Regions from separate parts of the Peribacillus sp. NJ4 genome, predicted to be linked through region 2. Evidence: riboswitches for the same ligand, from Rfam matches in the RefSeq annotation. Region 2 holds a riboswitch; the other holds the start of a gene.
The links. Region 2 has a riboswitch for preQ1 ahead of QUF94_RS24800 (QueT transporter family protein). Riboswitches for the same ligand answer to the same signal wherever they lie in the genome.
Positions count from the first base shown of each region.

Region 1: linked by a shared signal. The riboswitch ahead of QUF94_RS07200 (VUT family protein) and the one ahead of QUF94_RS24800 (QueT transporter family protein) in region 2 are both predicted to bind preQ1.

Region 1 covers NZ_JAUCFQ010000001.1:1,429,809-1,435,041, forward strand. The annotation lists gene QUF94_RS07180 (hypothetical protein) at 1-120, shown strand, start outside; gene QUF94_RS07185 (HD domain-containing protein) at 167-1,138, shown strand; gene QUF94_RS07190 (SRPBCC family protein) at 1,335-1,775, opposite strand; gene QUF94_RS07195 (SRPBCC family protein) at 1,782-2,297, opposite strand; PreQ1 riboswitch class I at 2,675-2,717, shown strand; gene QUF94_RS07200 (VUT family protein) at 2,769-3,311, shown strand; gene QUF94_RS07205 (hypothetical protein) at 3,333-3,482, shown strand; gene QUF94_RS07210 (hypothetical protein) at 3,479-3,721, opposite strand; gene QUF94_RS07215 (hypothetical protein) at 3,718-3,927, opposite strand; gene QUF94_RS07220 (hypothetical protein) at 3,924-4,091, opposite strand; gene QUF94_RS07225 (hypothetical protein) at 4,088-4,339, opposite strand; gene QUF94_RS07230 (PadR family transcriptional regulator) at 4,515-4,835, opposite strand; gene QUF94_RS07235 (alpha/beta hydrolase) at 5,144-5,233, shown strand, end outside.
Region 2 covers NZ_JAUCFQ010000001.1:4,961,833-4,967,065, forward strand. The annotation lists gene adhP (alcohol dehydrogenase AdhP) at 1-960, opposite strand, end outside; gene QUF94_RS24785 (DUF3892 domain-containing protein) at 1,237-1,533, shown strand; gene QUF94_RS24790 (hypothetical protein) at 1,618-2,430, opposite strand; gene QUF94_RS24795 (YbaK/EbsC family protein) at 2,573-3,094, opposite strand; PreQ1 riboswitch class I at 3,245-3,289, shown strand; gene QUF94_RS24800 (QueT transporter family protein) at 3,296-3,781, shown strand; gene QUF94_RS24805 (TVP38/TMEM64 family protein) at 3,902-4,558, shown strand; gene QUF94_RS24810 (PAS domain-containing sensor histidine kinase) at 4,675-5,233, shown strand, end outside.

The DNA of each region.
Region 1 (5,233 bases), 3.5 Mb from region 2:
GATGAGGTCAATCCAGGGAATATCGATTTGAATGATGAAGAGGAGTTAGAAAAATTGGTAAGGAAGCAATATGAGCAAAATCAAAAGGGGGAAATAATTTTCACAGAAGAAAATCAGTGAAATCACCTGCCTGTAATGAGTAAACTAATGGGGGAGGTGGCAGTTATTGATAGTTTCGGATAGTATCTATGGGAAACACATTGTAGAGGGAGTTCTCGAAGAGTTGATAGTAAGCAAACCGCTCCAAAGATTGAAGGGGATACATCAAGGCGGGGCAAGTTATTTAGTTAATGAGAAGTGGGACGCCACACGGTTTGACCATTCAATAGGTGTGATGCTTTTAATAAAATCGCTTGGTGGGTCATTGGAGGAACAAATCGCGGGCTTGCTGCATGACGTATCCCACACTGCATTCTCACATGTAATTGATTTCGTTCTGGATTGTAAGGATGAAGATTATCATGAAAAAATATATGAACATGTCATTATGGAATCCGAAATCCCCTTAATACTGAAGAGGTATGGATATGAATGTGAAGATATTTTTCAATCAAAATGGGAATTGCTTGAACAGCCAGCACCTGAGTTATGCGCCGATCGGGTAGATTATACTCTCCGGGATATGTATCAATACGGACATATCACACTGGAATCCGTTCATGACTTTCTAAACCATGTAATCATAATTAATGGAAGGATGTATTTGGATAATATTGAATCGGCGGAATGGTTTGTAGAAACGTATTATAGCGAAGTTATTGATTTTTTCATGGACCCACTTAATATATATGGCTATGATATCTTGGCAAAGACCTTAAAATTGGCTTTGGCTAACAACCTGATCAGCCTTGATGACTTACTAGGTACAGATGAAGAAGTCATGTCCTTATTAAGCTCCACTGAAGACCATGAAGTGCAAAATCTGTTAAACCGGATCCATGGTAACGTAAAGCTGAAAGAAGATCAATTGGACTACGATATTCATCTGAAAAATAAAGTGCGGCTCATTGATCCTTCCGTTATTCAAGGAGCCAATTTAGTAAGAGCCTCCAATTTATCGGGAAAAGTCAAGAACATGGGGATTAAAGCCCATAAAAAAGCTTCGAAGGGCATGTATCTAAAAGTGATTTCCGATTGAATTTCGTGTCACAGCATACGGTAAATGAAAAACCCAAGGGTGACATCCATCCTTGAGTTTTTTTCTCCGAATAATACGGAAAAATTAAGAAAATGATATAGTCCAACCAAGACTTGTAAGCCTTCTTTTTTTGAACATCGAAGAAAAAGCCTTTATTTAGTTGGGCATTCCCAACTGCCATTGATTCTTTTAATAACTAAAAAACTATTGACGCTCTCAAATTATTAACGCCATTTTCTAAATAACCCTTTAAACAGGTTAATGTATATACCCAACCTTCTTTTTGTCCTATCATTTTGTTTATTATTTCTGGGTCATCTTCATTCAAACCGGATTCGTTTACTTCGATAATTGTACTCGTATTATCTAACTCTTTAAGTGTGATGGTAACAACCGTTTCTTGATCATTTCCTCCCCACGAAAACACGATTTTCCTATTTTTCTCGACTTCTAAAACATTGACTACCACTTCTGCATCGTATTCGTCATATCTCAATGTAGGCGTCCGGCCTTGTTCCCATCTTTCCGAACTCGATGAGAACCAAAAATTCCCGATTTTTTCAGGGTTCACTATGGCTTCAAACACCTCATTAGTTGGCTTGCCTATTTTAAATTTCGTAGTTATTTGAGTATCCATACTAAATCAACTCTCTTTCAATGTGTTTTTATCGTTTTCCACTAACACCTGATTCTCCCGATCTACATAGATTGGCGGCAAGGTCCGTCCAGTTTCAAGCAAGCTCTTCAGGTTACTTAGAATGGCAGGCCATCCATTATTTAAGCCTTTAAAGGTATTGTCATCGTATACGAAATCTGTCTCCAATAGCTCCTCATGCTTTAGCGTTAACTTCACGGTTGAACCATCCATTGGCTGTAGTTCAAAGGTGACCCGTGTAGGATGGTCGCGAGGGGTTTCGTCTCCTGCCATGTTCCATGTAAACGAGAGCAGGTGCAACGGCTCACACTTATGTACAATACCATGATCAGTAACCCGCCCATCTTGCAGCAAATATTCAACGGTTGAGCCTTCTTGCCAATCAGACTGGACTTGGCATCCGAAATGATACTTTTTCGTGAATTCACCACTCGTCAGGGCTTCCCAAAGCTTCTCTGGAGTGGTTGCGATATAAATAGGATAGACAAACGCCGTTTTTTTCATTATTCTTTTTCCTCCTCGCGTTTATACTTTTGTTATTCCTCTTAAGACCGTGGCCAATTGAGTTTCTTCTTTTACAAGGAAAGACCGTAACATAACTCTATCAATGATTGTCGCTTTTCATATACAGCTGGTCAAGCAGTTTTCTGCGACAAGAATCGGCAAAAGTCCTAAAGTGTTAACAAAGTGGGATGTTCGTATTAATTTCACTACGTACAAAGCTTTGGAAAAATGGATATTGACTTAACGATTCGGCAAGGAAAACCTTGGTTTCGCACCATTCCCAGCGACTAAATCGAAAATACGATGCAACAGGGAAACTTCTTGATTTCCAATCGTTTTCAAGCTACGATAATTAAGGAAAATGATAATCCGCTCGGGCGGAAGAGGTTCTAGCTACCCTCTCAAAAAAACTAAGGGGAACGGTGCTCTTTCTTAGGGTGCTGTTTTTTCTGTATAAGGAGAATGTAAGAAATGTTAAGAATTCTATTGTATTTAGTATCCATCGTCACGGCGAATGTGGTTACGGCAGCTTTTGAGCCATTGCACTTTGGTATGTTCATCATTCCTATGGGTACATTGCTTATCGGGGGAACCTTCATCTTTCGAGATCTGGTCCAAAATAAATTCGGCCGCGCGAAAACCTATATGTGCATCGTTACCGCACTGATTTTATCTGCGTGTGTATCATTTTTATTAGGAGATACATTATTGATTGTATTTGCTTCCGCATTATCTTTCGTGGTGGCAGAAACAGCGGATACCGAGATTTATACCCGGTTAAAGCTCCCGATGAGTTGGAGGGTGTTTTACAGCGGGATCGTTGGAGGATTTTTCGATTCAGTGATATTTGTCGTGATTGGCCTAAGTCCACTGGGTGCCAATATTTTGCCATGGGAAGCTGTACCCGCTGCGGTTATCGGCCAAATCATCGTTAAAACAGTCATTCAGTCAATCGGTGCCACATTGTTGGGCCGAATCAACGTAAGGCTGGAGAAGCGAGTAGTCTCCGGTTGAATGCTAGGAGGGATGCACTCGATGGATGGAACCAAAAGGGAAGAAGACAAATGCTATTGTCTCGAGGCCTTTCGTGAAAAATATGGCCCGCAAGTTCAAGGGGATTGTATGAAGCTCTCCTGCGCCAATTATCGGAAGCATAAAGGAATAGACAAAAAAGGACCTAATTAGGTCCTTTTTTTGCGTGATCGGAGTAACTTACGAGTAAACAGCACGAATTCACGAGTAAATGATCCAAACTCACGAGTAAAACAGCAAAACTCACGAGTAAACGTACGAAACTCACGAGTAAACGTACGAAACTCACGAGTAAACAGCACAAACCCAAGAGTGGCGCACGAACTCACGAGTAAATGACCCAAACTCACGAGTAAAACAGCAAAACTCACGAGTAAACGTACGAAACTCACGAGTAAACAGCACAAACCCAAGAGTGGCGCACGAACTCACGAGTAAATGATCCAAACTCACGAGTAAAACAGCAAAATTCACGAGTAAACGTACGAAACTCACGAGTAAACAGCACAAACCCAAGAGTGGCGCACGAACTCACGAGTAAATGACCCAAACTCACGAGTAAAACAGCAAAACTCACGAGTAAACGTACGAAACTCACGAGTAAACAGCACAAACCCAAGAGTGGCGCAAGAACTCACGAGTAAATGATCCAAACTCCCGAGTAAAACAGCAAAATTCACGAGTAAACGTACGAAACTCCCGAGTAAACAGCACAAACCCAAGAGTTGCGCACGAACTCCCGAGTAAATGACCCAAATTCACGAGTAAAACAGCAAAACTCCCGAGTAAACAGCACAAACCCAAGAGTGGCGCACGAACTCACGAGTAAATGATCCAAACTCACGAGTAAAACAGCAAAACTCCCGAGTAAACGTGCGAAACTCACGAGTAAACAGCACAAATCCAAGAGTGGCGCACGAATTCACGAGTAAATGATCCAAACTCACGAGTAAATGATCTAAACTCACGAGTAAAGCAGCAAAATTCACGAGTAAACGTGCGAAACTCACGAGTAAACAGCACAAACCCAAGAGTGGCGCATGAACTCACGAGTAAATGCTCCAAACTCCCGAGTAAACGTGCAAAATTCACGAGTAAACGTGCGAAATTCACGAGTAAACAGCAAAAAAAGCTTCTTCCACCGTTCCAATCATGGGTGCGGGAAGCTTTTTATCTTGTTTTTGGTCAGAATTGCTCTGCGCTTTTCCGAACTAACTTTTCTAGGGTGAAAAAGCATTTCCGTTTCCGTTCAAGTTCGGTTTGTCCAGTTTCCGTGACATGATAATATTTCCTGCGACTTGATTCGGACTCTTTCCAATGGCCTTCTATGAATTCCTTTTTTTCCAACCGTTTAAGGGCGGGGTAGAGGGTGCCTTCACTGATTTCGTATTTGCCCATGCTCATTTCTCTCAAGATCTTCGTGATTTCATAGCCATATAGCTTTTTTTGTGAAAGAAGTGAAAGCAAAAGGAGGTCAATGCTTCCCTTCATTAGTTCTTTATCCAAATAAAATCGCCTCCTTTTCATTTTAAAAGTGTAATACTTTGTGCATCGTAACACAAGGTGCATTTTACTTTTCTTAAAAAAAATGGTTAAATGACGATTGCTAAATAAAATCAATCATAGTAAAATGTGCTTCGGAACGGATGAGTTGTAAAGCGTGTGGTAAGGATATTATATACATGATTTAATTGTTTTAATGAAAATACGGAATAGGATAGAAGAAATCCCACTCAAGGGGTATTAATTGATTTTTTTTTGAAAATCATTTAGATTCTATTTATCAACAAGAGCAGAAAGAAGGTCCTAGAAAGATGAAAGTGAAAGCACCTGAGTCATTCACATACAGAGGTGGAAATAGAGCTGTTCTTTTACTTCACGGGTTTACCGGAAGTACAGGAGAT
Region 2 (5,233 bases):
AAACACATCATTGATTTCATCAAGTTTCCTCGTCTCTATATTCGTTCTGACTTTACCCTCAGCCGCAAATTGAACAGCTTCCTGTAAATCTTTTCTCGTCCCGACGATTGACCCTTTTACAGTTACCCCATTTAGTACCGTATCAAAAATCGGGATTGGAAGTTCATCATTCGGCAATCCGACTACGACCAGTGTCCCGCCCCTCTTGACTGAACTGTAAGCCTGTTCGAATGCTTTTTTCGTAACCGCTACAGAAATGGCTGCCTGCACACCGCCAACTTTATCCTTAATGACTTGTACAGGATCAGTCTTAAGCCCATTAACCGTGAAATCCGCCCCCAGTTCCGCCGCCAGATCAAGCTTATCATCTTGAATATCGACAGCAATGACATTAAAGCCCATCGCTTTCGCGTATTGAAGGGCAACATGTCCCAATCCGCCAATTCCATAAACCGCTACCCAATCACCAGGTTTTGCTTCTGATACCTTAAGCGCTTTATAAGTCGTTACGCCTGCACAGAAAATCGGTGAAACTTCCGCAAAGTCAAGCCCTTCAGGAACCTTCACCACATATTTGGCAGGTGCTTTACAGTATTCCGCATACCCCCCGTCCACGGAGTAGCCTGCATTCAATTGATCCAAGCAAAGCGTTTCCCTTCCAGTCAAACAATACTCACAATCGCCACAGGCCGAGTAAAGCCATGGGATCCCAACGCGGTCACCGACTTTCAAGGAAGTTACGCCTTCTGCCACCTTTTCTATGATACCTACACCTTCATGTCCAGGGATAAGCGGAAGTTTAGGTTTAACCGGCCAATCGCCATGTACCGCATGTAAATCAGTATGACACACGCCACATGCTTTAATTTTCACTAATATCTCACCATATTCCAATTCCGGGATGGGTACTTCTTTAATCTCAAGTTTTTGGTTAAATTCATTGACTACCGCTGCTTTCATTGTCTTGACCTGTTGTTTTGCATTCAAAGTGCTTGCCCCTTGTTTTACATTCATGATTCATATTCCTCCCTTAATTAAGTGGATATTATTTCTTACTCCACTTATACAAGATGCAAGTGCCATGCCAATGCAAAAAGGCCAAGACGACAGCATCCAATTTAAAAAAGTGCCGAAAATTCGGCGCTTTTGGACGAATTAACGGCTCAAGTTGGACGAAATCCGGTTTGTATATTGCAGAAAAAATAGCTCACCCTATAAATGGGAGGTGTCCAAAACATGGACCAATTTGAAAAAGCTTATGAATCCTATAAACAGCAGGGAACACCGCAAGCAAACCAACTTGATTCAGCAGGAAAAGAAGAAATCATCGCCGTAAGGAAAAATGAAGAGGACAATATTATCGCCATCAAGACCAACTCCGGCCGCGAACTCGACTACCCCACTGCCCTTTCGGAAGCCAAAGCAGGCATCCTGGCCAACGTTGACGTCTTTCATAAATATGGACGTGATATATTGCGGAGTGAGCCTGATGGGATAAAAGAAAATAACCTGGATCAACTGCCGGAGTTTTGAGTTTTCGGGGAAACTGCCTGATATGGGCAGTTTTTTTCTGTCTGGAGTTAAACATTAAAAAGAACCAGCATGATAGCCGGATCCTTATTTTTCATACTGATAGTATTCAGAGATTTCGAGCAGTTGCCCACAGGACTCGACAACCTCAATGATTTCCATCCACGACATGTCCAGTCCCAGTTCATTTGCATGGGAAATCTTATCCCGTAATTTCCGGATGGCATTCGCATCCTTCTTCCCTTTACTTTTCGAAGGGATTTGGAAGAAGCACCTCAATTCTTCATCCTTATGTATGATATCGAATTTATCACTGATTTGCAGGCACTCTATTAAATTGATATCCTCATTTTTATCGATTCTCCTCCTATATAATTCGGTTGCCTTTTCTAAACGGTCTTCGCTGATCATTGGATGCCAGCTTCCGTCGCCGAATCTATCCATGATGATATCGCTCATCCTCATTTCCAATAAGGTAATGTATCCAAATATCAGCATCCTGATTGGAGGCTTTTGAAGGTCGGCATGGGTAATCAACTTTTTAATTGAATTATTCTCTAATACGAAGACCCTTGTTTTATTCTTGAAAATATGGAGCAGCTGGATCAAAGGCGTTGAATCCGAAACCATTTCCCTTGGTGAAAAGTTTCTCAAATATTCCGAAATGCTCCCTTCACCCAGTTCTTCCCTTTCGATATATCCGATGATTTCCCCTTGATCTTGCACTGCCAATATATCAAAATTCTTTTTTTCCAATGCTTTCCGAATATCCAGCGCCAGATCGTTTGTATGGCAAAACTCAAGCTCCTGGGCTATGCTCTTAACCGTGATATTTTCTTCATAAAGAGTTTTAAGACTAAGATAGCTGCTATTGCTTTTTCTTTGGCTTCCATTTAACATCTTTCACCCTCCGCTCAGGAACACTTTCTACACGATTTTCCGCTTTAAAATTATAGACCGCTAAAATGCATACGGCCCCCACAAATAAAGTCCACCCAAGTGGACTTTATCCCATTCATGTGGATCTTTTTGGTACCATTAATCAAAAGCCTTCCACTGCATTGCCTGCTGCCGTTTCCTCATTCCCCTCTTCATTCCAAGCCTTGCAAACATCCACCCAATCCTTTGCTCCTGAATATTCAAATAATTCCGCGGGTGTAAGTTCTATTGCAGAGTTCGTACTGCCGCATGCCGGGAACAATGACTCAAAGCGTTTCATCGATACATCAAGAAAAACAGCTAGATCGTTTGCCAGACCAAACGGACAAACTCCTCCGATGGCATGGCCGGTCTGCTCAAGCACTTCCTCGGGTGACAGCATCCGTGCCTTGAAACCGAACATCTGACGAAATTTCTTATTATCCACTTTTGCGTCCCCAGCCGCTACAACCAAAATCGCATCATCACCTTCCCCCCTAAAGGAAAGAGTCTTAGCGATCCTCGCTGGGATAACACCGATGGTTTCTGCAGCATCACTCACCGTAGCGCTCGATGTTTCGAACTCCATTACATCGCCTTCCCGATCCCATTGTTTAAAATGGCCTTTGACACTCGCGATAGACATATTATATTCACTCCTTTGAAGTACATATAAAAATAATATCATCCTTCATTGCCATAAATCAAAATCCTATGGATGCTTGTAATTAAAACCATTCTTTACAAATTGACGAAACAAGCTTACTTGGGATACTATTAATCATCGGGCAAACGCCTATACGTGGTTCGTAACCATCCCACGATAAAAAACTAGGGAGAGAGTAAAATGAATGTTCGTACACTCGTGATAAACGGGTTATTGGCTGCCTTGTATGTGGCGGTCTCATTGGTGTTTAAACCAATAGCTTTTGAGATGTTCCAATTTCGTGTACCGGAAATGTTGAACCATCTTATTGTATTCAATAAAAAATATATCTATGGTATTGTCGGCGGCGTCTTCATATCGAATCTGCTCTTTTCACCGATGGTTCCATATGATTTAATTTTTGGGGTGGGGCAATCCTTACTCGCCTTGCTGCTTGTCATTTTTGTTTCACGTTTCATAAAAGGCATTAAAGGGCGGATGATCGCCACGATCATCTTTTTCACGTTCACAATGTTTTTAATTGCCATTGAACTGAACCTTGCCTTTGGCTTACCATTCTGGTTAAGCTGGATGACCACGGCTGTCGGTGAATTCGTTGTCCTCTTGATTGGCGCGCCAATCATTTATGGAATGAACAAAAGAATTCAGTTTGAAAAGTGGCTTTAAAGGAATCTTCTCTTCGTGAACCCACTATAATGTAAAAGAGCTGTCTGCATCATGCGACAGCTCTTTTTTCACCAATTAACTTAAAAATGATAAACTATTAGTCAGAATGGTGGTGACCCTTTGAAAAAAGTCCTGACCTTAACAGGTCTACTGGTAATCGCATTATTTATTTTTTCAAATGCAGAATTATTTACTTTGATTTGGAAAAGTGACTTGGATTCAGTTATTAGCATATTGAAGGAAAACCTTTTGCTCACTTTTATTGTGACATTCGTATTGATGTTTGTCCAAAATTCATTTACACTCATCCCCTTAATTTTGCTCCTGACTATCAATGTCACGATATTCGGATTCATATATGGCTACCTATGGAGTTGGTTTACAAGTGTCGTTGCTTCAGGATTCATTTTTTATGCAGCAAGAAATTGGTTTCAGGAACTTCTCTTAAAGAAGATGGGTGAAAAATGGCAAAAAACTGTTGTGGAGCATGGCTTCATGTACGTGTTTACAGGCAGGATTTTCCCGCTTATCCCAACAAGTTTAATTAACTTGGCAGCTGGAGTCAGCACCGTCACTTTCAAGGATTTTTTATTAGCGACGGCACTTGGCAACCTGATATACTTCTTCTTCCTATCGCTAATTCCATATGGACTCCTATCTGTTGAAATGAACCAATACACGCTAGTTGCACTCGCACTCCTCTTCTTATTATTTTTCATTATCTATAAGCGTGCAAAAAAGAAAAAGAACCTAACCTTATTCAGAAAAAACAGGTGACCTACATTGGCCCCTGTTTTTTTATTTAGGATTCTGCATATATTTTTTTCCGATAGTTTGTTAAAATGTGTATGTAATTTTACCTTTGAAATGTCTTAAAATCAGGGAGAATCTCCATGTCCAAACGCTCCATCTTAGCAATATATATCCTATCCGGGATTCTTACACTAGTCGTGTTCGACTTTTTTTTAACTACAAATATCCATAACAAAGAGGTCTTCATTCAACTTCAGAGAGTGGAAGGCATTGTTTTCCTTTTATCAATAGGCTTGATCTTATATCTTTATTTAGCTAAAAGGGAAGAATTCAAACAATTAAAAGAAGCGGAACAACGCCGGCGCACACTCATCAATTCAATGGTGGATTTCGTTAACTTCAAGGATGGTGATGGCCGATGGCTTGAGTCCAATACCTTCGGGCTGCAATTATTTCAGTTGGAGCATGTAGACTATAAGGGAAAAAAAGACAGCGAGCTCGCAGAATACTCCGAATTTTATAAAGAGTCGTTGATCTACTGTGAAGGTTCCGATGAAGAAACGTGGGTAAAAGGGGAAATCACAAGGTGTGAGGAAATCATCCCTCTTCCCGACGGCAATCACAAGACCTTTGATACGATCAAAGTTCCCCTGTTCAATGAGGATGGTTCACGAAAAGGCTTAGTAGTCATCGGCAGGG